Regions from separate parts of the Azospira sp. genome, predicted to be linked through region 1. Evidence: riboswitches for the same ligand, from Rfam matches in the RefSeq annotation. Region 1 holds a riboswitch; each other region holds the start of a gene.
What was found. A riboswitch is a leader RNA that binds a small molecule or an ion and turns the genes downstream of it on or off. The one in region 1 is predicted to bind cobalamin.
Positions count from the first base shown of each region.

Region 2: linked by a shared signal. The riboswitch ahead of OEL49_RS16650 (energy-coupling factor ABC transporter permease) and the one ahead of cbpA (modified peptide precursor CbpA) in region 1 are both predicted to bind cobalamin.
Region 3: linked by a shared signal. The riboswitch ahead of OEL49_RS04015 (TonB-dependent receptor plug domain-containing protein) and the one ahead of cbpA (modified peptide precursor CbpA) in region 1 are both predicted to bind cobalamin.
Region 4: linked by a shared signal. The riboswitch ahead of bluB (5,6-dimethylbenzimidazole synthase) and the one ahead of cbpA (modified peptide precursor CbpA) in region 1 are both predicted to bind cobalamin.

Region 1 covers NZ_JAOTRW010000006.1:207,368-214,407, reverse strand. The annotation lists gene OEL49_RS10745 (ABC transporter permease) at 1-229, opposite strand, end outside; gene cbpB (peptide-modifying radical SAM enzyme CbpB) at 320-1,690, opposite strand; gene cbpA (modified peptide precursor CbpA) at 1,687-1,857, opposite strand; cobalamin riboswitch at 1,944-2,144, opposite strand; gene OEL49_RS10730 (chemotaxis protein CheW) at 2,285-4,942, opposite strand; gene OEL49_RS10725 (ATP-binding cassette domain-containing protein) at 5,169-6,092, opposite strand; gene OEL49_RS10720 (alpha/beta hydrolase) at 6,192-6,830, opposite strand; gene OEL49_RS10715 ((2Fe-2S) ferredoxin domain-containing protein) at 6,833-7,040, opposite strand, start outside.
Region 2 covers NZ_JAOTRW010000012.1:83,082-90,121, forward strand. The annotation lists gene OEL49_RS16640 (diguanylate cyclase) at 1-888, opposite strand, end outside; gene OEL49_RS16645 (acyl-CoA thioesterase) at 1,144-2,013, opposite strand; cobalamin riboswitch at 2,181-2,397, opposite strand; cobalamin riboswitch at 2,467-2,680, shown strand; gene OEL49_RS16650 (energy-coupling factor ABC transporter permease) at 2,817-3,494, shown strand; gene OEL49_RS16655 (energy-coupling factor ABC transporter substrate-binding protein) at 3,491-3,862, shown strand; gene cbiQ (cobalt ECF transporter T component CbiQ) at 3,856-4,587, shown strand; gene OEL49_RS16665 (energy-coupling factor ABC transporter ATP-binding protein) at 4,584-5,423, shown strand; gene cobM (precorrin-4 C(11)-methyltransferase) at 5,437-6,240, shown strand; gene OEL49_RS16675 (sirohydrochlorin chelatase) at 6,250-7,040, shown strand, end outside.
Region 3 covers NZ_JAOTRW010000003.1:118,367-125,406, forward strand. The annotation lists gene OEL49_RS04000 (cobaltochelatase subunit CobN) at 1-894, opposite strand, end outside; gene OEL49_RS04005 (DUF2149 domain-containing protein) at 878-1,219, opposite strand; gene OEL49_RS04010 (MotA/TolQ/ExbB proton channel family protein) at 1,197-1,805, opposite strand; gene OEL49_RS04015 (TonB-dependent receptor plug domain-containing protein) at 1,820-4,099, opposite strand; cobalamin riboswitch at 4,303-4,556, opposite strand; gene OEL49_RS04020 (ribonucleotide-diphosphate reductase subunit beta) at 4,708-5,892, opposite strand; gene OEL49_RS04025 (ribonucleoside-diphosphate reductase subunit alpha) at 5,889-7,040, opposite strand, start outside.
Region 4 covers NZ_JAOTRW010000002.1:668,031-675,070, reverse strand. The annotation lists gene OEL49_RS03095 (glycosyltransferase family 4 protein) at 1-124, shown strand, start outside; gene OEL49_RS03090 (sugar transferase) at 121-681, shown strand; gene OEL49_RS03085 (hypothetical protein) at 693-1,397, shown strand; gene pyk (pyruvate kinase) at 1,489-2,934, shown strand; cobalamin riboswitch at 3,002-3,197, shown strand; gene bluB (5,6-dimethylbenzimidazole synthase) at 3,243-4,013, shown strand; gene fba (class II fructose-bisphosphate aldolase) at 4,212-5,276, shown strand; gene OEL49_RS03065 (DUF3422 family protein) at 5,346-6,656, shown strand; gene OEL49_RS03060 (phosphoribosylaminoimidazolesuccinocarboxamide synthase) at 6,700-7,040, shown strand, end outside.

The DNA of each region.
Region 1 (7,040 bases):
TGCCGGCGGCCAGGAAGGCCACGTAGGAGGTGCCGGCCACCTCCGGCAGCATGCTGCCCAGGCCGTAGCCCAGGCCCAGCATGTAGATCAGGGGGTCGGCCAGGTTGCCCAGGATGGAAGGCAAGGCCAGCTTGCGCCAGACCAGGAAATTGCGTTGCCACACGGGAAACCAGCGGGCGGAAAGGCGGGGCGGCGCGTAGAGGGAAGGGGAGGAAGTGGCGGCATTCATGGCGCCATTATCCGACCTTGGCGCCCGGAAGGTAAGCACCCCGGTCGGGGCGGGGCCGCCGACCGGGGGCAAACGGGCCTCGAACGGGCCTCAGCAGGCGCTGAAAACCGTCTCCGTGCCTTGGTCCCAGCCGTCCCAGAGGAAGTCGTCGGACTTGCCGTCGGCGATCAGGCGCAGGGCGTAGCGCACCTGCTCCTCGTAGAACTGGCAGAAGGCGCCGGTCTTCTCCATGCCGCCGTTCATCTCGTTGGCCTCCGCCGGGCAGGGACTGCCGCAGAAGTGGCGGATGGGGCAGGAGGCGCAGGGCTCGAACTTGTCCACGTCCCGCCCGGTGACTTCCTTGAAGGCTGGCGATTCCAGGGCGGCGGCAACGCCGTCGGTGAACAGGTTGCCGCCCTCGAAGGCCGGCAGGCCGATGAACTCGCTGCAGGGAAAGAGGCCACCGTCTGCCGCCAGGGCGAAGAAGGCCCGGCCGCCGCCGCAGGGGGAGATGTCGCACATCAGGCGCCGCGCCGTGGGCGCCAGGATGGCCAGCAGGATGTTGGCGAAATTGGCCACCACCAGCTTGCGCCCGGTCTCCCGGTACAGCTCGTGGGTCCGCTCCAGGGCGGCAATGAAGGCCCGGGCGAAATCCCCGTCCGCCGGCTTGACCCCCCGGGCGCCGGAAAGGGTGCAGCGCACCGCGTTGAGCATGCAGGTGGGCACCTGGTGGCGGTGGAACAGCTCCACCATGTCCGTCAGGTGGGCCAGGTTTTCCGTGGTGCAGGTGGTGATGACGCTCCAGGAGCCGTAGCCCTGGAGCCGCTCCATGGCCCGCAGCACGTGCTGGTGCACCCCCTGGCCGGCCCAGGTGTGGCGGGTGGCGTTGGTGATGGGGGCGGTGGGACCGTCCAGGGAAAGGCCGATGCTGACGTTGCGCTGCATGAGGAAGTCGGCGGCGGCATCGGTGAGCAGGGTGCCGTTGGTCTGCACGCCGAAGGCGAAGTCGTCCTGGAACAGGTCGATGGCGGCGAACAGGGCCTCCCGGTTCATCAGGGGTTCGGCGCCGTGGAAGATGAGGCGGGGCTTGCGCGCCCCCTCGCCGCCGTCCATCACCGTGGCGAAGTATTCCTTCAGCCGCTGCAGGGCCCCCAGCAGCCGTTCCGCCGGCATATCGCTGCCGTGGCGGCGCAGGGTGTCGGGGATGTAGCAGTAGGTGCAGTCCAGGTTGCAGCGTTCCGTCGGGTTCACATAGACGCCGGAGGGCTTCAGCTCGAAGCGCAGGGCGTGGATTTCCTGGGCGAACCTTGCCGCCTGGGCCCGGAAGCGCTCGGCCAGCTCGCTGCCGCACAATTCCGTCTCCACCCGGTCCTTGTCCACCAGGGACCAGAAGGCAGTCTCCGGGTGCAGCAGGGCCACGTAGCGCTCATGGCCGATGTCGTAGGGCTGCAGCCGGCGCAGGTGGGGAGCCGGACCGTTCACTTGGCCGCCTTCCGGTCCATCAGGACGTAGTGGGAGAGGCCGATGCCGTCCGGGTTGCAGGACTTGCGGCTGGCGATGACCGGGGCCGGGGCGGCGGCCTGGGTGGGCTGGGTGGCAGCCTGCTGGGCAGTGGTGGCTTGGCTGGTAACTTGAGTGGTGGCTTTCATGGGGTCCTCCCGCGAAGGTATGAAAAAAAGCAAAAGGGCTCCGGCGGCCTGTCTCGAAAGAAACATGCCGCCGGAGCCCTTTGCCTGGAACTCCACGACTTCCGCCCGTCTTCTGGCTTACGGATCGACCGGTCCTGCTACTGGGTTCCCCCTTCCCGCCGCATTTTCTGCAGCAGTGGGTGGCGTGGAAAAACTGCACCACGCCGTGGAACGACCGTCCCCGATTACAGCGGCGGGCCCGCCACGGAGTTGCACCGTGTTCCGAAAGCGGAAGCCGAATGGGGGCGGATTCTGGCCGCCGGCCCGGGGAGGGTCAAGGCCGACGGCAGCCGGATTTGATCCAGGTAAAGCGCCTCTGTCCGGGGTCGGATTTTTGCCCGGCAGCCCTGCGCTTGCCTCCTTGCCCTGCCCCCTTGCCCTTCCCCCCTCAGCGCCCGCCTCCGGGCCCGCCGATGGCCCGCAGGGGCGCCGCCGGGCGCGGTGCCTCGCCGCCCGCGGCGGACTCCGGCTTTCTCTGGGCTGCGCCGCAGATGCGCTCCGGGTCCAGCACCTGGAGGATTTTTTCCCTGTCCGGCTGGCGCGGCTTGATGATGGCCTGCACGTAGCCGGCGTCCTGGCGGATCATCTCCGGGATCGGCTCCAGGCGCTCGGCGTCGAATTCGGGCACGGCATAGAGATCGTCCACCAGCAGCCCCATGAGGCCGTCCCGCACCCGCACCACGACGATCTGGCTGTGGTTGTCCACCTCCTTGGCCGGGTAGTTGAGAAGGAAGCGCATATCCACCACCGGCACCAGGGTGCCGCTGTCGCCGCCACCGCTCTGGAAGCTAATGACGCCGCAAAGATAGCGGCGGGAGCCGCTCATGGGGGAAAGCCGGGCCGGGTCCACCGCCTCCAGCACTTCGGCCGCCGGCAGGCCGTACACCTTGTCGCCGACGATGAAGGTGGCCAGCTCCACGCTCTGCCCGCCCCGGGCGTGCAGGTCGCCGTAGCTGCCTTCCAGCACCGCCGGGCGCCGCTCCCGGGGGGCCGCGGCGGCACTGCCGTCGCCCACGGGAACGAACACCAGAGCCACCACGTCGTTGCTGTAGTCGCCGCTATTCTTAAATTCCCGGTAGCCGAAGGAGGCGGTGCTGCCGACGATCCAGGTGCGCCCGGCCAGTTGCACCACCCGGGAGCGGCCCTCGCCGTTGGCGGCGGCGAAGAGGCTCTTGTCCACCTCCAGCAGGCTTTCCGCCGGGAAGCGTTCGTCGGAGGAGGCGATGATGCGGCCGCTGCGCTCGGTGAAGACGGCGAAGGCCCCGGCCTGGGGCGGCAGGGAATCGGCCAGCATGGCGGCGAACTGGGGCGCTGCGTCGAAGACGATGCCGATGCCCCCCACCACCTTGGCCGGATCGTCGGGATGGCGGATGGCGGCGTTGTAGACGTAGGTGGGGCGGCTGCCGTAGAGCCAGCTCTTCTCGAAGGGGGAGACGCAGTAATGCTGGGTGCTGGGCAGGTAGAAGACGGACTGGACCCAGCCCGCATCCACCTTCTTGCCCACCAGGTTGAGGCTGTCGCCGTGCAGGTTGGAAGCGGCGACGATGGTGCCGGAAAGGTCGTACACGAAAAGCCGGGAATAGACGGTGTACAGGCTGTTGATGTATTCCAGGATGCCGGCCATGGCCTGGGCCTCCGCCTCGCCGGGACGGCCGGCGGCCATGCTGCGGCGCAGGGCCGAGGTGAGGGCCCACCAGCGGCAGTCGTTGGCCCGCTCGTAGAGGTTGCGGTCCATGATGTCGATCATCAGGCGGGAGATGAACTGCACGTCCTGCAGGCTGGAGGAGATGGCGGTCTGGTAGAGGTCGGCGATGGAGCGGGCGAAGAGGTCGCTGGTGCGGTCGCCGGTCTCGGAAATCTGCTGCAGCACGGATTTGAGCTTGAGCAGGTCGCCCCGCTTGTCGGCAGCCATGATCTGGCCGTTCCACACCACCCGGCGCAGGGAGAGGTTGATGCCCTCGGCTCCCCGGGCGATGTCGGCCAGGGCCGGGCAGAAGGTGTCGGCGTGGGCCAGCACGCCCTCCAGCACCTCCGCCGGCAGGCTCTCGGCGGCCTGGCCCAGGCCGGCGCGGAAGGCGGAGCTGACCGGCACCATGACATGGCCCACCCAGCCGGGCCCGACGTAGCCCTGGTAGCCCCGGGTGGGGCAGGTCCTGGCCAGGTACTCGCGGCCGCCCCAATCGACGATGCGGTAATCCGCATCCCGCACCTGCTCCAGGCGGCGGCCCAGGGGCACGTGGTCGGCATCGCTGGAGGCGATCACCGTGCCCTGGGCGTCCAGCAGCAGCATCACCGAACGGTCCTCCCGGCGACGCAGGTTGCGGAAGATGCTCTCCGTCTCGTCGGCAAAGCGGAAGCACAGGCACAGCACCCCCAGGGGCTCGCCGCTGTCGCCGTCGTCGATGCGCTGGGAGTAGATGAGGGCCCGCTCCAGACCGGGGCGCAGGTCGCTGGCGCGGAAGGTCTCCACATAGCCGTCGGTGTGCAGGGTCTGTTGCAGCAGGGGGTCCTGGGAGAAGAGCACGGGGCTGGCGCTATCCAGGTGGGCGATGACCCGGCCGTTGAGGTCCAGCACCAGGATTTCGTCGTACACCGTGTATTTGTCCCGGTACTCCTGCAGGCGGCGCAGGATGCGGGCCTTCTCCCCTTCCAGGGTCTCCTGGTCCGGCGCCTCCTTGCGCTGGCGGATGAAGTCGCGGATGTCCTCGTCCGTGGCCAGGAAACCCACGTCGGCGGTGCGCTCGTAGAGGTTGCGGATCAGGATGTCCACCGCCACCTGGGCCTTGGAGCCGATTTCCAGCACCACCTTGCGGATGTTCTCCTGCACCAGGTTCTCGATCAGCTGCCGCTCCAGGCGGCCGAAGCCCTCCCGGGTGGCACCCATGGTCGGCAGGATGGTCTTGGCCTCGGCCGGGCAGTTCATCTTGGCCGTGGCCTCGATCATGCCCCAGGTGAAATTGAGGTTCTCCAGCTGCTTTTCGCACTGGGCGACGCTGCGCATGAAGGGGATGAAGGCCTCCACCAGGCCCTGGTTGTCGTCGTGCATGGCACTCCTCCTAGGATGGCGCCGGCGGTGGGCGTGAGGGCCCCTGCCAGTCGGAATACGGGAGGTCGTGCGGTGGTGGTCGGGCCTTATGGGGAACGACAGGCAGCGGGCTGGCCCTGGGCCGCTGCCGGCGCCCGGGTCGATGCCCGGGTCATGGGTGGGGAGATTGTAGCGTGAAGCCCGGCTTTGCATAGCCCCCGGGAATTCCCGGGGCAGGGGGCAACCCTCAGTCCCGCAGTTCGCGGCCGGTGAGCTTGATGAAGACGTCTTCCAGGTTGGCCGCCCGGTGCACGTAGTGCAGGCCCGGGGCGGCGGTCAGGGCCTCCAGCAGGGATGCCGGCTCGCGGCAATAGAAGAAGGCCGTCTCGCCGGAGATTTCGCAGCGGTCCGCCAGATGGCCGTGGCCTTCGGCCCAGGCCGGGGCGTTTTCGCCGTAAACCTCCACCACCTGGGGCTCGATGTGGCTGGCGATCAGCTCCCGGGGGCTGCCCTGGGTAATCAGGCGGCCGTGGTCGAGCACCGCCAGCTGGTGGCAGAGGCGCTCCGCCTCGTCCATGAAGTGGGTGGTGAGGATAAGGGTCTTGCCCCGGGCGGTGAGGGCCTTGAGGCGCTCCCAGATGAGGTGCCGGGCCTGGGGATCGAGGCCGGTGGTGGGCTCGTCGAGGAAGACGATGTCCGGGTCGTTGACCAACGCCCGGGCCAGGGTCAGGCGCCGCTTCATGCCGCCGGAGAGGCTTTTCAGGGGCGACTTTTCCTTGCCGCCGAGGCCGGCGAATTCCAGCAGCTCGGGAATGCGGGCCAGCACCGTGGCGTCGCTGAGGCCGAAGTAGCGGCCGTACACCAGCAGGTTCTCGGCCACCGTGAAATCCGGGTCCAGGTTGTCGAACTGGGGCACCACACCGGTCCGCAGACGGGCTTCCCTGGCCGCCTGCGGCACGGGCAGTCCGTTCAGCCGCACCGCGCCGGACTCCGGGGCCGTGAGGCCGAGGCAGCAGCGCAGGGTGGTGGTCTTGCCGGCGCCGTTGGGCCCGAGCAGGCCGAAGCAGGTGCCCGGCTCGACGGCAAAGGAGACGCCGTCCACGGCGGTGAAATCGCCGTAGCGCTTGACCAGGGATTCGACGATCAGAGGTTGCACAGGAGCCCTATCCATTTCTGTTTGAGCCCTGCCCGGGAAGGCAGGAGGGATGCCGTTCTCCGGCCAGGCAAGGCGGAGATGCCCGTCCTTGCTGGCTGCCACGGCATCGGTTGGTCAGTGTTTCCAGGCGCGGGTGATGATGTCTTTCAAGACGTGCAGGCGGCGGTGGAAGAAATGGTCCGCCCCCGCCACCACCACCACCGGCAGGTCCATGGGCTCGGCCCAGGCCAGCACGTTTTCCAAAGGCACCGTTTCGTCCTTGGAGCCGTGGATGACGATGGTGTCCGGCGCCACGGCGCTGGTGTTGTACTGGCGCGCCCCTTCCACATGGCCGGAGGCGGTGCCCACCAGCACCAGGCGCTGGGCCGGGTGACCGGCTTCGGCCAGGCGGGCGGCCACCTTGGCCTGGACGTAGGCACCAAAGGAGAAGCCGGCCAGCACCACGGGCAGGTGGCCGAAGCGCTCCTTCGCATAGTCCAGCACCGCCAGCATGTCATCGCTCTCGCCCTGGCCCTCGTCGTGGCTGCCTTCGCTCTGGCCGACACCGCGGAAGTTGGGGCGCAGGGCGACATAGCCCAGCTGCACCAGGGTGCGGGCCAGGGTCTGGGCCACCTTGTTGGTGTTGGCGCCGCCGAAGAGGGGATGGGGATGGCCGATGAGGGCGATGCCCTTGGGCGCCCCCGGATTCTCCAGGATCACCTCGATCTTGCCGGCAGGACCGTCCAGCAGCAGCAGTTCGGGTTCGACGCGCATGGTCAGATCTTCAGGCGCTCGACGATGCGGCCGTGGAGCAGGTGTTCCTCCACGATCTCGTCGATGTCGGACCTGTCGAGGAAGGTGTACCAGGTCTCTTCCGGGTAGATCACCATCACCGGGCCGTTGTCGCAGCGGCCCAGGCAGCCGGCCTTGTTGATGCGCACTTGGCCGGGACCGTTGCGCTTGGCAGCGGCCACCTTGTCCTTG
Region 2 (7,040 bases), on a different contig from region 1:
CAGCTTGCGGTTGGAGTAGATGACCACGGCCAGGACGAAGGCGGCCACGGCCAGGCTCTTCCACAGCAGGCTGTAGTCGGTGTGCTGCTCCACCTTGATGGCCACGTGCCGGTTGGCGATGGCCTCCCGCTCCTGGGGCGTCACGGTGCGCACGCCCTTGTCCAGGATGTCCCGCAGCAGGGGTTCGTCCTTGACCACGCCGATGCGCAGCTGGTTGGTGTAGGCGGGAATCTGGCCGGCGATCTTGAGGTTGAACAGGCCTTCCTTGCGGATGGCGTAGGCGGCGACGATGAGGGAGCGCACCGTCAGGTCGGCCTTGCGCTCGGAAACCAGGGAGACGGCCTCCGGCTCGCTGCCGGTGAGGATCACCCGCAGGTTGGGGAAGTCCTTGCGGATGCGCTCCTCCACCATGGTGCCCCGGGGCAGGGCCACGCTCTCGCCGCTGAGGCCGAGGAGGTCGCCGACGAAGGCGTGCTCCTCCCGGGTGACGATGATGTTGGGGTCGGTGAACACGGGAGCGGTGAAATTCAGCCAGCGGTCCCGTTCCGGACTCTGGTTGAGGAAGCTCATGAGCTGGCAGCGCCCGGCCTTGGCGGCGGCCAGGCTTTCGTCCCAGGTCCGCACCGACAGCAGCTCGATGCGCAGGCCGACCCGCTGGGCCACCAGCTGCACCAGGTCGGCGCCGATACCCTCGTGCCGCCCCTGCTCGTTGATGCGCTCGAAGGGCTCCCAGTCCGGATCGACGCACATCTTCACCGACTGCACCCTGTCCAGGTAGGCCTGCTCGGCAGCCGTGAAGACGATGGACGCCGGCTCGGAGGCGACGCCGGGCAGCGGACTCAGGGTAAGGCAGGCGGCGCACAGGGCCAGGGCTGTCTTGAGGGACATGGGGACTAGGCAGGTTGGAGGGATCGTCACTGCCGATGCCCGGGCAGCCTGGGTTGCGGAAGGCGCCATGCCGATCACGGCACGGGCTCCGGCCCATCTTGTTCTGTCGGCAGTATAACGGCCCGCCACCGCTGAATTGGCTCGACTATGTCACACCGCGGTGGGGGGCCGCTGCCCGGCCGGGCAGCCTGCCGCCTGCCGTTCCGGGCCGGAAACCGGGCGCCCGCCCCGACCGGGGCGGGCGATGGCCGGCGCCTAGGCCAGACGCCGCCCCAGGGGCTGGGGCACGGGCACCGGGCGGCCGTCGTAGCCCACCGCCACCATGGTGAGGCGGCCCCGGGTGCACAGGCGGCGCTGGCCGGTGAGCAGGGCCTCGGCGTGCAGCAGCACTTCCACCGTCATGGAACTGTTGCCGATGGCCACCACCCGGGCCGCCAGGTCGGCGATCTCCCCCTCCAGCACCGGCGCGTGGAAGTCGATGCGCTCGGAAGCGGCCATCACCACCGGCATGCGGGCCTGGCGGCTGGCCGCCACCATGGCCGCCTTGCCCAGCCAGGCCAGGGCCTGGCCGCCGAAGAGGCTGCCGTGGTGGTTGGTGTGGCCGGGAAAGACCATCTCCACCATGGCCGTCACCGGGCCGATGCCGGGCAGCTGGGCGAAGCTCTCGTCGTCCTCCTGCAGCGGCGCCCCTGGACCGTCCACCGCCACCAGGGTGAAGTGGGCGGTGGCGCTGGTCTCCCGCAGCCCGGTGGCCAGGTCCTCCGCCGCCAGGGCCACCTCCACCTGCACCGAGCGCCGACCCCGCTGCACCACCCGGCCGGACAGTTCCACCAGGCGCCCCTGGGGAATGGGCTTACGGAAGTCGATGCGGCCGCTGCTGGCGGTGACCATGGGCCGGCGGGTCTCCCGGGTGGCCACCAGGAAAGCCAGCTTGTCCATCATGGCCATGGCGGAACCGCCGAAGAGGGTGCCGTGATGGTTCACCTGTTCGGGGAAGACCACGTCCACCATGAGGGTGGCCTGCTGCTGCCGCGGCGAAGTGGACGAAGTGGGGGCGGGATTGGCTTCTACGGGCTGGGCGGCCGTCCCCACGACGGCGCCGATTTCCATTGCTTCCATGCGCATGCGCAACTCCTTGGATAAAGCGGAGCGGGAGCATCGGAGAAGGGCGAACACCCCGGGCCGCGGCAAAGCGGCTCGGAGCGGCAGGCAGCCGAGAGCGGACAACGATGACAGTCAGGGAATGCGCGCATTTACCTTCCTCAGGGGACACCCCGCCCCAATTAGGATTGATATGAAGTAATGCCGCGGCAGGTCTCCTGACTTGCGGGTCGTCACGTTGCGCCAGCCTTCCCGGCAGTATCGCCAGTGGCAAAGAGTGGAGCGCAACGCTCGCCGCCTACAGTTGCGGGGGCAGTTCCGGACTGGAGTCGGGGCGTCGCCGCCCTGTCTCGCACCGGATTCCCTTTTCATCCCCTGGAGGGGGGAACCGAAGCGGGGCCAGTCTAACCCGCCCCGACCGATTCGCCAAACGCCGCGCCTGGCGCGGCGGATTGCCCAGCCCGGGGGGAGTGGGCTATCATCCGCCCCGATTCAGGTGCCGTGCCTCGCGCTCTGCGGGGACGGTGAAACGGGAAGCCGGTGACTCCAGGGACCACCCAGGACAGTCCGGCGCAGCCCCCGCTGCTGTAAGCCAGACGACGCTGCCTCACGCCACTGTGGTTCATCACGGGAAGGCCGGCAGGGAAGGATGAAGGCAAGCCAGAAGACCGGCCTGACATCACAAGTTGCACCATTCCCCGGGGTGACGGGAACGGTTCTGGTGATTTGCCGCCTCCTCGCTGTTCCATCCGCCGCGGCCCTTTATCCGACCTGCCACAACTCCCCCGCCTGGTGCGCCACCGTCATGCTCGCCGAGGGAGAGACTCATGCACATCATGGAAGGCTTCCTGCCCATCGAACACGCCGTGGGCTGGAGCGTCGCCGCCGCCCCCTTCGTCGCCTGGGGCATCCGTTCCGTGAACCGCCGCATCCGCGAAAATCCCGAGCAGCGCATGCTGCTGGGAGTGGCCGCCGCCTTCACCTTCGTCCTCTCGGCCCTGAAGCTGCCCTCGGTCACCGGCAGCTGTTCCCACCCCACCGGCACCGGCCTGGGCGCCGTGCTCTTCGGCCCTGCCGCCATGGCTCCCATCGGCGCCGTGGTGCTGCTGTTCCAGGCCCTGCTGCTGGCCCACGGCGGCCTCACCACCCTGGGCGCCAACATCTTCTCCATGGCCGTGGTGGGACCCTTCGCCGCCTACGGCATCTTCGCCCTGGCCCGCCGCCTCAAGGCCTCCCTGGCGGTGAGCGTGTTCCTCGCCGCCAGCCTGGCGGACCTGCTCACCTACGTCACCACCTCGGTGCAACTGGCCTGGGCCTTCCCCGATCCGGTGGGCGGCTTTGGCGCCTCCTTCCTCAAGTTCGCCGGCATCTTCGCCCTCACCCAGATTCCCCTGGCCATCAGCGAGGGCCTGCTCACCGTGGTCATCTGCAACGCCCTGGCCCGCTTCAACCCGCAGGAACTGCAGGACCTGGGCGTGGCCCCGGCGCCGGAGGTGCGGGCATGAAGCGCCACCAGAACCTGCTGCTGCTCATCGCTGTGGTGCTGCTGGCGGCCCTGCCCCTGTGGCTGGTGGAACGGCCGGTCGGGCCGGACGGCCAGCCGGCGGAAATCTTCGGCGGCGCCGACAGCGAGGCCCAGGCCCTCATCACCCGCATCGCCCCGGACTACCAGCCCTGGTTCCAGCCCCTGCTGGAGCCGGCCAGCGGCGAGATCGCCTCCCTCCTTTTCGCCCTGCAGGCGGCCCTCGGCGCCGGCTTCATCGGCTATTACCTGGGCTGCGCCCGCACCCGGGAAAAGCTGCGCCGGGAACAACGACGCGGTGAAGCGGCAGCCCGGCGCGAAGACAAGGACCAGGAAGGGCCGGCGTGCTGATCGAGCAGTCGGCCTACGCCAACCGCTGGCGCGGCGTGGCGCCCCAGGCCAAGGGCCTCTTCGCCCTGGGCGGGGTGACGGCCGCCTTCGTCGCCGCCGCCACCCCGGCCGCCGGGCTCGGCGTGGCCGCCCTGCTGGCGGCCGTGACCATCGGCGGCGCCCGGGTATCGCCCCTGCTCTATCTGCGGGTGGCGGCCCCGGCCCTCTTCTTCCTCGCCATCAGCGCCCTCTCCCTGGCCGTCTCCGTGGATGGGGGCGGCCTGCAGGCCACCGCCGCCGGCACCCACCAGGCCGCCGTGGTGGCGACCCGCTCCCTGGGCGCCCTGGCGGCCCTGCTGTTCCTGGTGCTGACCACGCCCCTGAGCGACCTCATCGCCCTGCTGCGCCGCCTGCGCACCCCCGAGGTGCTGCTGGACATCATGGTGCTGTGCTACCGCACCCTGTTCGTCTTCGCCGCCGCCCTGCAGGACATGCGCGCCGCCCAGGCCGCCCGCCTCGGCCACCTGGACCGCAGCCGCCTGCTGCGCAGCCTGGGGCAGATGGCCGCCCACCTCACCCTGCAGGTGTGGCAGCGTTCCCACGCCCTGCACCTGGCGGCCCTGGCCCGCAACAACGACGGTCCCCTGCGCTTCCTCGGCAGCCGCCACCCCCACGCCCGGCGCGATGCCGGCCTGGCCGGCGTGGCCGCCCTGGCCCTGGTGCTGCTCGCCTGGAGCGGCCGGTGAGCGTGCCCCTGCTGCAGCTGGAGGACGTGCACTACCGCTACCCGGACGGCAGCGCGGGCCTGGCCGGCTGTTCCCTGGGCGTTTCCCGGGGCAGCCGCAACGCCCTCATCGGCGCCAACGGCTCGGGCAAGACCACCCTCTTCCAGCACTGCAACGGCCTGCTGCGCCCCGCCGCCGGCCGGGTGCACTACGCCGGCACCCCGGTGGACTACGGCCGGGCCGGCCTGCGCGCCCTGCGCAGCAAGGTGGGCCTGGTCTTCCAGAATCCGGACCGGCAGCTTTTCTCCGCCAGCGTGCGGGAGGACGTCTCCTTCGGCCCCCTCAACCTGGGCCTGGACGAGGCCACCGTCGCCGCCCGGGTGGAAGCCGCCCTGCAGGCCGTGGGCATGGACGACCTGGCCCACAAGCCGGTGCAGAACCTCAGCTTCGGCCAGAAGAAGCGGGTCTGCATCGCCGGCGTGCTGGCCATGGAGCCGGAGCTCTTGGTGCTGGACGAACCCATGGCCGGCCTCGACCAGGCCATGCAGGAGGAACTGCTGGCGGTGCTGGACGGCCTGCACCGCCGGGGCATGACCATCCTCCTGGCCACCCACGACATCCACTTCGCCTACCGCTGGGCCGACCGCATCCACCTCATGGCCGCCGGCCGCTGCTGCGCCAGCTTCGACGCCCCGGCCCTGGCCGGGCACGAGGCCGAGCTGGCCGCCATCGGCCTGCGCCTGCCCTCGGTGATCGGCCTGGAACGGCAGCTGCGGCAGCGCGGCCTGCTCCGCGGCGACACCCCCATCCACAGCTGCAGCGCCCTCCTGGCCCAGCTGCAACAAGAAGACTGCTGAGAAGGAACATGCCATGACCCCAGCCACCCTCGGCAAGATCTGGTTCGTCGGCGCCGGCCCCGGCGACCCGGACCTCATCACCGTCAAGGGCCGCCGCCTGCTGGAACAGGCCGGCGCCATCCTCTTCGCCGGCTCCCTGGTGGACCAGGCGGCCACCCTCTACGCCCCGCCGGGCTGCGAGATCCGGGACTCCAAGGACATGACCCTGGAGGAAATGACCTACTGGCTGCTCCAGGCCAGCCGCCGCCACCAGACCGTGGTGCGCCTGCAGACCGGCGACCCGGGCCTCTACGGCGCCCTGGTGGAAATGACCCGTCCCCTGGACGAGGTGGGCGTGCCCTGGGCCGTGGTGCCCGGCGTTTCCTCTGCCCTGGCCTCCGCCGCTGCGGCCGGCGAGACCCTGACCCTGCCGGAAGTGACCCAGACGGTGATCCTCACCCGGGTCGCCGGCCGCACCCCCATGCCCCCGGGGGAGGAACTGGAGGCCCTGGCGGCCCACCGTTCCACCCTCTGCATCTTCCTTTCCATCACCCTGCTGCACGAGGTGCAGCGCGCCCTGCTGGCCGCCGGCTGGCCGGAGGATGCGCCCATCCTGGTGGTGCAGAAGGCCTCCTGGCCCGGGGAGGAAAAGATCGTGCGCGGCACCATCGCGGACATCAAGAAAAAGTGCCAGGCGGAAAAGATCGCCGCCCAGGCCATGATCATCGCCAGCCCGGCCCTCGGCGCCCGGGACTGGGAGGACATCGCCCGCTCCAAGCTCTACGACCCCAGCTTCACCCACCGCTTCCGCAAGGCCAGCGTGGGCGAGGCCTCCTGAGAAATGCCCATGACCTTCAGTGCCCAAGACACCACCCTGCTCCTGGTCGGCCACGGTTCCCGCAACCGGGACGGCAACAAGGAAATCCTCCATTTCGCCGCCCAGTGGCGGGAACGCCACCCCGGCTGGCGCATCGAGGTGTGCTTCATCGAGCACGCCGAGGTGCTGCTGGATGAGGGCCTGAACCGGGCCGCCGGCAATGCGAAGAAGGTGGTGGTGATCCCCTTCATCCTCAACGCCGCCGGCCACGTGAAAATGGAGCTGCCCCACGCCGTGGAAGAGGCTCGGGCCCGCCACCCCGGTGTGGAATTCCAGGTGGTGCGCCACCTGGGCATGGGCCGGGAGATTTTCGAGGTGCTGCAGGGCCAGCTGGACCGGCTGATGAAGCAGCTGGACATGCCCGACCCCTGCACCACCGGCGTCATCCTGCTCGGTCGCGGTTCGTCGGACGCCGGCGCCAACGGCGAGCTGGCCAAGATGGCCCGCTGGATCTTCGAGGACAACGACCACGAGCTGGTGGACATCGCCTTCACCGGCGTCACCTGGCCCCGGCTGGAAACCGCCGTGCAGCGCCAGGTCAAGCTGGGCATGACCCAGGTGGCCATCGTTCCGGTCTATCTCTTTACCGGCGTGCTCATGGAGCGCATCAAGGCCCAGGCCGAGCGCCTGCAGCGCCAGTATCCCCAGGTGGCCTTCGCCCTGGGCACCCACTTCGGCTTCGACAAGGGCATCTTCGACCTGCTGGACGCCAAGGTGGGCGGCGATGAACTGCCCGAAGGCAGCCTGCTCGAATGCGACGG
Region 3 (7,040 bases), on a different contig from region 1:
ATTGACCACGGGCACGTCCAGGGCCTGCATGACTGGGATGGTTTTCTCCGGCACGTTGCCCATCTTCAGGGCCAGGCCCACCAAGGCCGCCACCCGGGCCTTGCCCCTGGGGTCGATGAAGTACTGTTTGACGGCATTCTCGGAAGGAAAGCCGAAGGCCGGGGCGACGTTGAAGCCGCGCCGCTCCAGGCTTTCCACCATGGCTTCGAGCAGGGCCGAGCGGCCGGCCTGGGCCGTGACCCGGTTGAAGACGATGCCCACCCAGACCCGCTCGGCGGCGCCGGGGCGCTGCCGCAGGTAGTCTGCCGCGTAGTCCTCGAAGCGGCTAAAGAGCTGGCCGCTGCGGGGATTCCACAGGGCCACGGCGGGGAAGGGGCGGGGCGGCGGGGCCGCCAGGGGCAGGCCGAATTCCCGGGCCAGGGCCAGGCGCAGCATGGCGGCGTAGTTGTCCACGCCGCCGGCCTGGGCGTAGGCCCGCAGTTCCTCGTTGCGGCTCAGGCCCGCATCCCGTTCACCTTCCTCGAAGGGCGAGCCGACGGCGTAGGCCTTGGCGCCGCGCCGGTTGATTTCGGCCACGGCGGGGGCAATCTGCTTCGCCAGGTCCCGGCCCATGTTGTAGATCAGGGCCAGGTCGGCCTTGGCCAGGGCTTCCAGGTCCGCCGGGCTGGGCTGGGAGGAGGAGGCGATGTGGAAGCGCACCTCTTTCAGGACCGGTTCCCGTTGCAGCTGCTGCACCGCATTGACCGCCGTCAGGGTGGCCGGGTCGCCGGGGAACAGCACCAATGACAGGGGTCGGGCCTGGGCCGCCAGGCCCAGGAGCAGCAGGGCCAGGCCCAGGAAGAGGTGCCGGAGGTGGAACAGGATCGGGCGCTTGCCCTCAGTCGGCCGGTACATAGACGATCCTCCCGTCGGGCAGCTTGTAGGCGGTGCCGAGGCGTTCGCCCCGGCCCGAGAGCTTCTGGTCGGTGACCTTGGCGGCTTTGATCTCGTTGCCCTTCTTGGTGATGATCTCCATCTCGCCGTTGGCGTTCTTCTTCACCATGGTCACTTCGGAACTGGGGTCCAGCAGGTCCATCATGTTGTAGGCCATGAACAGGGCGATCATCATGGAGACGATGAAGACGATGCTGGCGTCGAAGAGGTTGGCGACCCCGGCGATGGGGTCTTCCAGGGCCTCGCCGTCCAGGGAGAAGCGCCTACGCCGCTGCAGCAACCGCATCGTCGGCCTCCGTCTGCAGGTGGTGGGGGAGGGCCTGGCCGCTTTCCGCCAGGGTCAGTTCGGCGGCGTGGGCCATTTCCCGCACATCGGCCCGCACCCAGCGTTCCCGGGAGAGGGCCAGCAGATAGGCGAGGACCCCGGCGCCCAGGCCGGCCACGGTGGCGGTGAAGGCGGTGACCATGCTGCCGGCCATCTTGGGGATGTTGCCTTCGGCCAGAGCGGCCAGGGAAATGCCCATGGGGATGAGGGTGCCCATGAGGCCCAGGGCCGGCCCCACCTTGATGACGAAGCGGATGCGGTCCAGGCGCCGCGACAGTTCCAGTTCCTCGGCCTGCAGCAGCCGTTCCACTTCGATCTCCAGGCGGCGCGGATAGCCCTTCAGGCGGTGCCGCAGCTGGCCCAGGCGCAGCTTGAAGCTTTCCACCTCCGGCAGATGGCCGCGGCGCCGCTGCCAGGCGTCGAACAGGGTGATGCCCAGTTGCAGGGGCACGTAGGCCACCAGCAGGGCGCAGCCGCCGATCACCGGCAGGTAGAGGGCGGTGGAGACTTGGTAGAGCAGTTGCTCGATGAGGGTGACGATTTCCATGATGGCTCCCAGGGTCAGAACGAGGCGCTCAGCTCGATGAAGGCATTGCGGCCGGGCATCTGGTAGTACTCGTAGTAGGTCTTGTCGAAGAGGTTGTTGATGCCGGCGCTGACCTTGAAATTCCTGTCGAACTGGTAGCTCAGCTTGAGGTTGGCCAGCCAGTACTTGCTGACGCCGCCGTAGACGTTCTTGATGACGTCGCTGTTGTCTTCCTTGCTGAACTGCTCGCCGGTGTAGGCGGCGGAGAGGTAGGCGCGCCACTGTTGCCACTGGGCGTCCAGGGCGAAGTAGGCGGTGTTCTTCGGCACATAGCGCAGGCGCTTGCCCTGCAGGCCGGTGCCGCTTTCGTCCCGGGTGATCTGGCTGTCGGTCCAGGTGTAGCTGGCGGAAGCCCGCAGCCAGGAGGCGAGGGGCATTTCCGCCGCCAGTTCCACGCCTTCCACCTCGGCCTGGCCGGCGTTGGTGGCCGTGGCGAAGAAGTCCACATTGGCCAGGCTGCCGCTGTAGGGGCTGAGCTTGCGGTAGATCATGTCCTGCAGCCGGGTGCGGTAATAGGTGGCTTTGGCCGAGCCCTGGCCGGCCAGGGCCGTCTCGATGCCCAGGTCCCAGGAGGTGGAGGTTTCCGGCTTCAGGTTGGGGTCGGCCACCAGCAGGCGGCGGCTGCTGATGCTGGGCGTGGCGTACATCTCGTAGTTGGAGGGGGCGCGGAAGGCCTTGCCCAGGGAGCTGCGCAGGCTGGTGCCCGGCGTCAGACGATAGACCGCCGCCACCTTGGGGGAGAAGGCGGATTCGGAGCGCTCCGGGATGTCCAGATTGCTTCGGGGCGTACCGACAAACTTCTGCATGTTGCCCCGGCTGCTCCAGCGGTCGTGGCGGCCGCCCAGGTAGAGGGTGAGGTCGTCGCCGACGAAGATCTGGTCCTGCAGGAACAGGGAATTGGTGGTGCTTTCCCCGTTTGACTGTTCGTTGAGGGCGCCGGTGGTGCTGTCGGGATCGCGCCAGCTGGTGAGCTGGTACACCTTGCGCCGCAGGTGGCTGCGGCTGGAGGAGAGACCGACGATCAGGTACTGGTTGCTGCCCGCGGCAAAACCCAGCTGGGCCGAGGCATCCAGGGTGGTGTTGGGAGTGCTGGTGCGGGTGCCCGGGCCGCTGTCGAAGGTGGCGCCGGTGCCGGAGCCGACGTAGAAGGCCTCCCGGTCGAAGTAGCCCACATTGGCCTTGAGGTCGTAGCCATTGCCCAGCTTGCCGTCGAAACCGGCGAAATAGCGGGTCTCCTGGCGGTAGTTGGGATTGCTGGAATTCCAGAAGCTCGATTCCTTGATGCTGCCCAGCTTGTCGCCGTTGATGGAGACGTTGCTGGCGGGCAGGGCGAGGGGGGCGCCGTTCTTGCTCAGGTAGTTGTTGAAGCGCTCGAAACCGATGCTGCTTTCGCTGCGGTTGAAGCCGGCGAAGAAGCGGGACTGGGCATCCAGGCTGTAATAGACCTTGGCATGCAGGTTGTTGGCGTGGGAGGAAATGGCGCCCTGGTCCCCCACCACATAGGCCTTCTTGCCATCCACCGTGGTGGTGGCCCGGCCACCCTGGACCGCGTTGGCGCCGCTGCCGGTGGTGCCCACCGGCAGCACCACCAGGTCGCTGCCGGCGAAACCGGCCATGTCCTCGTAGCCGAAGCCCAGGGTGGCGGCCAGGCCGTTGTCCCACTTGTTGCGGTAGCTGGCTTCCACCGCACTGCGCTCGCCGTCGCCGAAGCCCCGGCTGACCTTGACCCGGGTTTCCTGCTTGGTGGGCACCTTGGTGATGACATTGACCACGCCGCCCATGGCGTCGCTGCCGTAGAGGGCCGAGGCGGAGCCGGGCACCACCTCGATCTGCTCCACCTCGCCCATGGGAATGCCCATCAGGCTGGCCAGGCCGCCGGCATTGCCGTCGGAGAGACTCATGCCGTCCACCATCATCTTCACCCGGCCGTCGGAGAGGCCGCGGAAGGAGACGATGGGGGCGGTGTTGATGCGGGTGCTGGTGCCCAGGCCGTTGCGCATGTAAAAGCTGGGCACCTTGGCGGTAAGGGCGTCGCCGATGCGCACGGCACCCGAGGCGTCCAGCTTGTCGGCCGTCACGACGGTGACGGCGGCCGGGGCCTCCAGGGTGGTCTGCTCGATGCGCGAGGCGGTCACCACCACGCTGCCCAGTTCCGTCTCGCCCTGCTCTCCGGCGGCCAGGGCGGCCTGGGAAAAGAGGGCGGCGATGGCGGCGGCCAGGAGGCGCCGCGGTTGTTGGTTGTTGATGCTCCCCATGTTGCTGTCTGACTCCAGTCGATGGCTACCGACCGGGCTTCGGGAAACGGGGGCACAAAGGATGAGGCGCGACCGCCGGCCCGAGGGCAGGCGGCAGAAACTCGGCTCAGAGGGAAGGCCGGCGCTTCGATTCATGCTCCGCTCCGTCCGCAACCCCGCGGTCGGTGGCAGGTTCGTGCCGGCACCGTCCTCCATGGACGGCGGGCACGCAAAAATCAAAGGCCGGTCTCCGGGCTCGCCAGTCTTGATGTTCCGCCTTCCCAAGCCAGTCGCCGACCCCGGTGAGGGGGCGACGGGCTGGCTCAGTGGCTGGCGCTCCGGGGAGGAGGGCCGTGGAACATCCGCACTGGCTTACCGTTGCGGGGGCAGCCGAAGCTTGGGGCCGTGATGGCCGTTACTTCGTTCCCGTTTCACCCGGCGGCTGCTGCCGCCGGACACCTTTGACTGCTAATGGCTCCCTGGGGAGCCGGGATCGCAACTGCAGGCGATCAGGAGCGCGATCATACCCCCAATCCCATCTATGACAAAAGTCTGTGTCCTGGGCTGCCCCATCCCCGCCTGGGGCCGGGGTAGCGTCCAGGGCACGGTGCCGCTGGTTGTCGCCCGGCTCAGTCCCAGGCCAGGGCGCCGCCGGTCTGGTACTCGGTGACGCGGGTTTCGAAGAAGTTCTTTTCCTTGCGCATATTGGCCTGTTCGTCGAGCCAGGGCAGCACGTTCTCGGCACCGGGGAAGGGCTCGGCCAGGCCCAGCTGGCGGGCGCGGCGGTTGGCGATGAAGCGGAACTGGTCCCGGTGCAGGTCGGCGTTGTAGCCCAGGATGGGCTCCCGCAGGATGTAACCGGCGTAGGCCGACTCGGCGGCTTCCGCCTCTTCCCACAAGGCCTTGACCTGGACCGGGTCCAGGGTCAGGTTTTCTTCCTGCAGGAGCTGGCGCACCACCCGGATGCCGAAGGCGCAGTGCAGCACTTCGTCGCGCATGATGTACTGCAGCTGCTCGGCGGTGCCCTTCATCAGGCCCCGGCGCTGCAGGGCGAAGATGGGAGTGAAGCCGTTGTAGAACCAGCAGCCTTCGAAGATGCCGGCGAAGAAGAGGTAGGAGAGGGCGAATTCGTGCAGGTTGTCCCGGTCCGTCAGGTCGAAGTCGGAACGCATCACCCGCTCCAGGCGACGGTTGGCCAGGGCGATCTTGCCGTGGATTTCCGGCACCACCCGGTAGCGGTTGTAGATTTCCTTCTGGTCCAGGCCCAGGCTTTCGATGCAGTGCTGGTAGGTCCAGGTGTGCAGGGCCTCTTCATAGACCTGGCGGGCCTGGTAGATCTGCAGTTCCGGCGCGCTCATCTTCTCCATCACCGCCAGGCCGATGTTGCGCATGGCCAGGATGTCGGAGGTGGTGAGGTAGGAGAGCACGTTCTCGAAGACGTGGCGCTCGGCCGGCGTCAGCTTGTGGTTGTAGTCATGCACGTCCTGGGCCATGGAGATTTCCAGGGGCGTCCAGTGGTTGCGGTTGGCGTTGAGGAAAAACTCCCAGGCCCAGGGGTACTTGAAGGGCGCCAGCTGGTTGATGTCGGCCTTGCCGTTCACCACCCGCTTGTCTTCCGGGTTGATGGGGGCCAGGGAGATGCCGCCGGCAGGCAGGCGGGGCGCGGCTGCCGGGGTAGTGCCGGCCAGGGACGCCGCCGTTCCTGCCTGGGCGGGCAGGGGGGCTGGAGATGCTTGCCGGGCGGGCGTTGCAGCCGGGGTAGGCTGGGCGGCGGCGGGTGCGTCGTCCCAGTCGTCGAAACGCAGTTGGCTCATTGGCAGGCCTCGCAATCCGGGTTGTCGATGGAGCAGAACTTGGGCTCGGGCGCGGCGGGGGCGGCGGCCCGGTCCACCGGGGAACTGGTCTTTTCCATGGCGGTGGCGCCCAGGGTGCGCAGGTAGTAGGTGGTCTTCAGGCCCTGGGTCCAGGCCAGCTTGTAGATCTCGTCCAGCTTCTTGCCGGAGGGGGCGGCCACGTAGAGGTTGAGGGACTGGGCCTGGTCGATCCACTTCTGGCGGCGGGCGGCGGCCCGGATCAGCCAGGTGGGGTCGATCTCGAAGGCGGTGGCGTAGCGGGCCTTCAGCTCGTCCGGGATGCGGTCGATGGGGCCGAGGGAACCGTCGAAATACTTGAGGTCGGAGATCATCACCTCGTCCCACAGGTTGAGGGCCTTCAGGTCCCGCACCAGGGATTCGTTCACCACCGTGAATTCGCCGGAGAGGTTGGATTTGACGTAGAGGTTCTGGTACTCCGGCTCGATGGCGGCGGAGACGCCGATGATGTTGGAGATGGTGGCCGTGGGGGCAATGGCGACGCAGTTGGAGTTGCGCATGCCGACCTGGGCGATGCGCTCGCGCAGGGCGTCCCAGTCCAGGGTGGTGCTGCGGTCCACTTCCACATAGCCGCCCCGGGCGTCTTCCAGCAGCTGCAGGGAGTCGATGGGCAGGATGCCCTTGTCCCACAGGCTGCCCTTGAAGCTGGAGTAGCGGCCCCGTTCCTCGGCCAGGTCGGTGGAGGCCCAGTAGGCGTGGTAGCAGACGGCTTCCATGGAGCGGTCGGCGAATTCCACGGCGGCCTCGGAGGCGTAGGGCAGGCCCAGGCGGTGCAGGCAGTCGGAGAAGCCCATGATGCCCAGACCCACCGGGCGGTGCCGCACGTTGGCGTTGCGCGCCTTGGGGGTGGCGTAGAAGTTGATGTCCACCACGTTGTCCAGGAGGCGCATGGCGGTGCGGATGGTGCGTTGCAGCTTGGCCTGGTCCAGCACCAGCTGGCCATCCACCAGGATCAGGTGGGCCGGCAGGTTCACCGAACCCAGGTTGCACACGGCGGTCTCGGAGTCGGAGGTGTTGAGGGTGATCTCGGTGCACAGGTTGGAGCTATGCACCACGCCCACGTGCTGCTGGGGCGAGCGCAGGTTGCAGGC
Region 4 (7,040 bases), on a different contig from region 1:
GCGGCGCCAGACCCTGGGCCGGCAGGCCCGGGCACGGGCGGAGGGCGATTTCAGCAGCCGCACGGTGACGGCGGCCTGGCTCGACTACTATCAAACCCAGCTGGATAAAGGAATGCATCCGTGAAGCGCCTGTTCGACCTCCTGCTCGGCCTGCTGGCCCTGGCCGTGCTGTTGCTGCCCCTGCTGCTGGTGGCCCTGCTGGTGCGTTTCACCTCGCCCGGGCCGGTGCTTTACTGGAGCGACCGGGTGGGGCGGCATAACCGCATTTTCAAGATGCCCAAGTTCCGCAGCATGCGGGTGGGCACGCCGGCGGTGGCCACCCATCTGCTGACGGACCCCAAGGCCTACCTGACGCCGGTGGGCTCCTTCCTGCGCAAGTCCAGCCTGGACGAGCTGCCCCAGCTGTGGAGCATCCTCAAGGGTGACATGAGTTTCGTCGGTCCCCGGCCGGCCCTGTACAACCAGGACGACCTGATCGCCCTGCGCACCGAGGCCGGCGTCCATGAGCTGGTGCCCGGCCTTACCGGCTGGGCCCAGGTGAACGGGCGGGACGAGCTGCCCATTCCCCAGAAGGTGGCCCTGGATGCGGAATACCTGCGCCGGCGCTCCCTCGCCTTCGATTGCCGCATCATCTGGCTGACCTTCCTCAAGGTGGTGCAGCGGGACGGCGTTTCCCACTGAGGTTGCGGGCGATGCTCTCCCCGCGCCAGCCGTTCGACGCCAGCCTGCTGCATGAGGCCGGCCTCAACCTGCAGGCCGTCTTCGACGTGGCGGCCCTGCCGGTGGAGGTTGCCGCCGCCCTGGAGCGGGCCGCCCCGGGCCACGGCCGGCGCCAGCTGATCCTGCTGGGCCACGGCGGACGCCGCCTGTGGCAGGCGGTGCAGGCCGCCGGGCTGGATTCGGACCATCCCATCGACGATTTCACCATTGCCAGCGTGGGCCGCTGGTTTGCCACCGTCTGTCCCGGCCGGGACTTCCTCCTGCTCTATCCCGGCGATGCGCCGGTGGGGCTGCAGCAGCTGGGGCGGCTGGCGGGCTGGCACCATCCCTCGCCCTTCATGGTCGGGGTGCGGCAGCAGTGGGGCTCCTGGTATGCCTACCGGGCGGCCCTGCTGGCGGACAGCGACTTCCCGCCGACGCCGCCCCTGCAGGAAGCCTCGCCCTGTGCCAGCTGCGCGCCCCGGGTCTGCATCGAGGGCTGCCCGGCCGGCGCCCTGGCCGGCGGCCGTTTCGACCTGGCCGCCTGCGTCGCCTGGCGCCGGCAGCCCGCCTCGCCCTGTCGCCATACCTGCCTAGCCCGGCTGGCCTGCCCGGTGGGCCGGGAGCACCGCTACGAGCCGGCCCAGATCCGCCACACCTACGCCCAATCGCTGGCGGCCATCGAGGCCTACTACTGAAGCGCCCCGCCGCCGGGAAATGGCCTGGGGGCCAGCAACGGCGGGGAGGCTGCGCTAGAATGGCCGGACAGACCAACAACAGGAACCCGCCATGGCCCGCCATACCAAGATCGTCGCCACCCTCGGCCCCGCTTCCACCGATCCCGTCACCCTGGAGCGCCTGATCCGCGCCGGCGTGGACGTGGTGCGCATGAACTTCTCCCACGGCACCGCCGAGGACCACATGGCCCGGGCCCGCACCGTGCGCGAGATTTCCGCCAAGGTGGGGCGGCCGGTGGGCATCCTGGGGGACCTGCAGGGGCCGAAGATCCGCGTCGGCAAATTCGAGAACGGCAAGATCCAGCTGGAGAAGGGCGACAAGTTCATCCTCGACGCCAACTGTGCCCTGGGCAACCAGGAGCGGGTCGGCCTGGACTACAAGGACCTGCCCCGGGACGTGGAGCCCGGCGCCGTGCTGCTGCTGGACGACGGCCGCATCGTGCTCGACGTGGAGCGGGTGATCGGTGCCGAAATCCACACCGTGGTGCGCCACGCCGGCGAGCTGTCCAACAACAAGGGCATCAACCGCCAGGGCGGCGGCCTTTCCGCCCCGGCCCTGACTGCCAAGGACATGGACGACATCAAGACGGCGGCCCAGATCGGCGTCGATTACATCGCCGTCTCCTTCCCCAAGAGCGCCGCCGACATGTACATGGCGCGCCAGCTGATGCGGGCCGCCGGCAGCCGCGCCCTGACCATCGCCAAGATCGAGCGCACCGAGGCCGTGGCGGCCCTGGATGAAATCCTTGACGCCTCCGACGGCGTCATGGTGGCCCGGGGCGACCTGGCCGTGGAAGTGGGCGATGCCGCCGTGCCGGCCCTGCAGAAGAAGATGATTCGCCACGCCCGGGAGAAGAACAAGCTGGCCATCACCGCCACCCAGATGATGGAATCCATGATCCAGTCGCCGGTGCCGACCCGGGCCGAAGTGTCCGACGTGGCCAATGCGGTGCTGGACGGCACCGACGCGGTGATGCTTTCCGCCGAGACCGCCAGCGGCCGCTATCCGGTGGAAACCGTGGAATCCATGGCCCGGGTCTGCATCGAGGCCGAGCGTTCCGCCGAGGTGACCCTGGACCGGGAATTCCTCGACCGGGTGTTCACCCGCATCGACCAGTCCGTGGCCATGGCCGCCATCTGGACCGCCCACCACCTCAAGGTGAAGGCCATCGCCGCCCTGTCGCAATCCGGTTCCACCGCCCTGTGGATGAGCCGCCTCAACTGCGGCGTGCCGGTCTATGCCCTGACGCCGGATGCGGAGGCCCAGACCAAGATGTCCCTCTACCGGGAAGTGACGCCCCTGCTCATGAGCCAGCAGCATTCGGACCGGGACGTGCTGCTCTACGAAGCCGAGCAGCTGCTGATGCAGAACGGCGCCGTGGCCAAGGGCGACCTTATCGTGCTGACCATCGGCGAGCCCATCGGCACCCCGGGGGGCACCAACACCCTGAAGATCGTCCGCGTCGGCGAGCACCAGATGCCGCCCCTGCGGGCCTGATAGGGCCCTCGCGGGCCTCGGGCCTGAATCCGCCGGCTCTGTTAAAATTCCCGTCGCCCCGGTCCGCCGGGGCGAATCGTCTCCGGGTGCCCGCAAGGGAGAATCGGGAACGCGGTGCGGCAGGCCTTGGGGCCGCCCATTCCGCGACGTGCCCAACGCTGTGAGGGGGACTGGGCCGGCAGATGCCACTGATCCGCGGATCGGGAAGGCGCCGGCGCAGAGTGATCCCGAGTCAGAAGACCGGCCAGGAGACCCTTTCCGGCACGCACGGCCAGGCGCGCCGCCACCGATCTTCTGAAGGGGACTCCATGAAGACCGACCCCACCGTCAACAAAGTCATCTCCCTCGCCGGCTACCAGAACGAACACGAGTTCTCCGACGCCGCCCGGGACGCCATCTACCACGCCATCTTCTCCCGCCGCGACGTGCGCGGCCAGTTCCTGCCCGACCCGGTGCCCCAGGAGGTGCTGGCCCGGGTCCTCACCGCCGCCCATTTCGCCCCTTCCGTCGGCTACATGCAGCCCTGGAGTTTCCTCCTGGTGCGGGAGGCGGAGACCAAGGCCCGCATCCACGCCGCCTTCCAGCAGGCCAACCAGGAGGCGGCGGAGAAATTCGAGGGCGAGCGCCAGGCCATCTACAAGGAACTGAAGCTGGAGGGCATCCGGGAAGCGCCCATCAACCTGCTCATCACCTGCGACCGGGACCGGGCCGGCCCGGTGGTCATCGGCCGCACCCACATCAAGGCCATGGACCTCTATTCCAGCGTCTGCGCCGTGCAGAACCTGTGGCTGGCGGCCCGCAGCGAAGGCCTGGGGGTGGGCTGGGTCTCCATCTTCCACCAGCAGGCCCTGCGCGACATCCTGGGCCTGCCGCCGCGCATCATCCCGGTGGCCTACCTGTGTCTGGGCTACGTCAGCCACTTCAAGGAAAAGCCGGAGCTGGAAAGCGCCGGCTGGCGCCAGCGCCTGCCCCTGGCCGACCTGGTGTACGACGGCCAGTGGGAAAAGCCGGTGGAGGAGGAGCTGCGCCAGGTCCTCAGCGAGCACCAGGCCAGGGCCCAGGAAAAACGCCGCTTCTAGGCATGCCTGCCTGAAGAGGGCCGTGGTTTGGGCGTCTCCGGCGCCCTGGTCGCGGCCTTTGTCTTTCTTTTGCTGCCCGGTGGTCGCAGTACTCGCCCGGGGGGCAAAGCCACGATAAAATCACGGTCTTTCCCGAGCGCCACGACAGCGGGCGCCGATCACGCCAGAACAAACCGCATTGCCCATTGGAGGAACACCATGCCCATCGTATCCATGCGCCAGCTCCTGGACCACGCCGCCGAGAACGGCTACGGTCTGCCCGCCTTCAACGTGAACAACATGGAACAGGTCTGGGCCATCATGGAGGCCGCCAATGAGCTGAACGCCCCGGTGATCATGCAGGCCTCCGCCGGTGCCCGCAAATACGCCGGCGAAGCCTTCCTGCGCCACCAGATCCTCGCCGCCCTGGAAGCCTATCCCCACATCCCCGTGGTGATGCACCAGGACCACGGCCAGTCCCCCGCCGTCTGTATGGCCGCCATCAAGTCCGGCTTCTCCTCCGTGATGATGGACGGCTCCCTGCAGGAAGACGGCAAGAGCGTCGCCTCCTACGACTACAACGTGGCCGTGACCCAGGAAGTGGTGAAGTTCTCCCACGCCATCGGCGTCTCCGTCGAGGCCGAACTGGGCGTGCTCGGTTCCCTGGAAACCATGAAGGCCGACAAGGAAGACGGCCATGGCGCCGAAGGCCACATGACCCGGGAAGACCTGCTCACCGATCCGGACCAGGCCGCCGACTTCGTCGCCCGCACCAACTGTGACGCCCTGGCCATCGCCATCGGCACCAGCCACGGCGCCTACAAGTTCACCAAGAAGCCAACCGGCGACATCCTGGCCATCGACCGCATCAAGGAAATCCACGCCCGCATCCCCAACACCCACCTGGTGATGCACGGCTCCTCCTCCGTGCCCCAGGAACTGCTGGCCGAGATCCGGGAATTCGGCGGCGACATGAAGGAAACCTACGGCGTGCCCGTGGAAGAGATCGTGAACGGCATCAAGCACGGCGTGCGCAAGGTGAACATCGACACCGACATCCGCCTGGCCATGACCGGCGCCGTGCGTCGCTACCTGTTCGAGAACCCCTCCAAGTTCGATCCCCGCGACTTCCTCAAGCCCGCCCGGGAAGCCGCCAAGAAAATCTGCGTCGCCCGCTACCAGGCCTTCGGCTGCGAAGGCCGGGCCGGCCAGATCAAGCCCATCTCCCTGGAGAAGATGGCCGAGCGCTACAAGAAGGGCGAGCTGAACCAGATCGTCAAGTAAGGCGGTCCGCCTTCCCAACCGCTGCCAGGCGCCGGATACTTCTCCGGCGCCCTTTTATTTTTATCCGCCATGACCCTGCCCCTCGCCGAACACCCGCTGCGCCAGCGCCTCAATGACGAGGTCCATGCCCGCCCGCCCATGGCCCTGGAAGGGCCGGAGTGGATCAGCTACCTGGCGGTGCTGCACGAAGGTACCGAGGCGGCGGCCGAAGAAGCCCATCTGCAGCGCCTCTGCGCCGCCCTGGGGGCCAATCTCTGCCCGGTGATCCAGGGCGACCACTGGGTCATGGACGCGGGCCGCCTGCGCCTCAAGTGGGAGCGGCACAACGAATTTTCCGGCTACACCTTCTTCCTCGCCCGGGAACCCGGCGACGCCCCCGACACCACCGCCATTTCCGCCCTGCCGGCGGACTGGCTGGCGGGCCTGCCCGGCTCGGTGATGGTGGCCACCCATGTGGAATTCCGCTCCGCCGCCGACCTGGACCCGGAAGAACTGCTGGCCGACCTGCACCGCTCCGGCGACTCCTGGGTCGCCACCACGGTGGCCGACGGTGCCGCCTGGGTCGCCTCCGATTTCCAGCTGCACGACGGCTGGAGCCGTTTCCTGGTGCTGGACGAGCGCCTGCGCCACCGCCAGGCCGGGCGCACGGTGCAGCGCCTGCTGGAGATCGAGACCTACCGCATGATGGCCCTGCTGGCCTTCCCCGTGGCCAAGGAGGTGAGCCGCCTGCTGGCCAGGGCCGAGGGCGAGGTGGCCGACCTCATGGACCGCATGGGCGAAGCCCGCGGCCCCGAGGACGAGCGCCTGCTGCTGGCCCGCCTGACCCGGCTGGCGGCGGAGATCGAACGCTCGGTGACCCGCACCGCCTTCCGCTTCGGCGCCGCCGAGGCCTACTACGCCCTGGTGCAGCAGCGGGTGCGGGAACTGCGGGAACACCGCCTCAACGGCTTTCCCCCCATTTCCGAATTCATGGACCGGCGCCTGGCCCCGGCCATCAACACCTGTCTTTCCGTGGCCCGGCGCCAGACCGACCTGTCCACCCGCATCGCGCGCAAGAGCGCCCTGCTGCGCACCCGGGTCGATATCGAACTGGAGCGCCAGAACCAGCAGCTGCTGGGGCAGATGAACCGCCGCGCCAAGCTGCAGCTGCGCCTGCAGGAAACGGTGGAAGGCCTGTCCGTGGTGGCCATCACCTACTACGCCTCCCAGCTGGTCAGCTACCTGGCCAAGGGCCTGTCCAAGACCGTGCTGCCCCACCTGTCGCCGGAAATCGCCTCCGCCGTTTCCATCCCCCTCATCGCCGCCGTCGTGGCCGTCAGCATCCGCCGCATGCGCCGCGCCCTGGCCGCCGAGGAGCTGGAGCAGGGCGAAGGCCACTGATCCTTTATAATCCGTTTTTTCCCCTCTTTTTCGGGACCCTGCCGTGACCGCTCCCCTTTTTGAATCCACCATCACCAGCCTGCCCCTCGTCGCCCGGGGCAAGGTGCGCGACATCTATTCCGTCGATGCCGACCACCTGCTGATCGTTACCACCGACCGGCTCTCCGCCTTCGACGTGATCCTGCCGGACCCCATCCCCGACAAGGGCAAGGTGCTGACCCAGGTGGCCAATTTCTGGTTCGAGAAGCTGGGCCACATCCTGCCCAGCCAGCTCTCCGGCATCGCCCCCGAATCCGTGGTCAAGCCCGAAGAGCGGTCCCAGGTGGAAGGCCGCGCCCTGGTGGTGAAGCGCTTGAAGCCCCTGCCCATCGAGGCCGTGGTGCG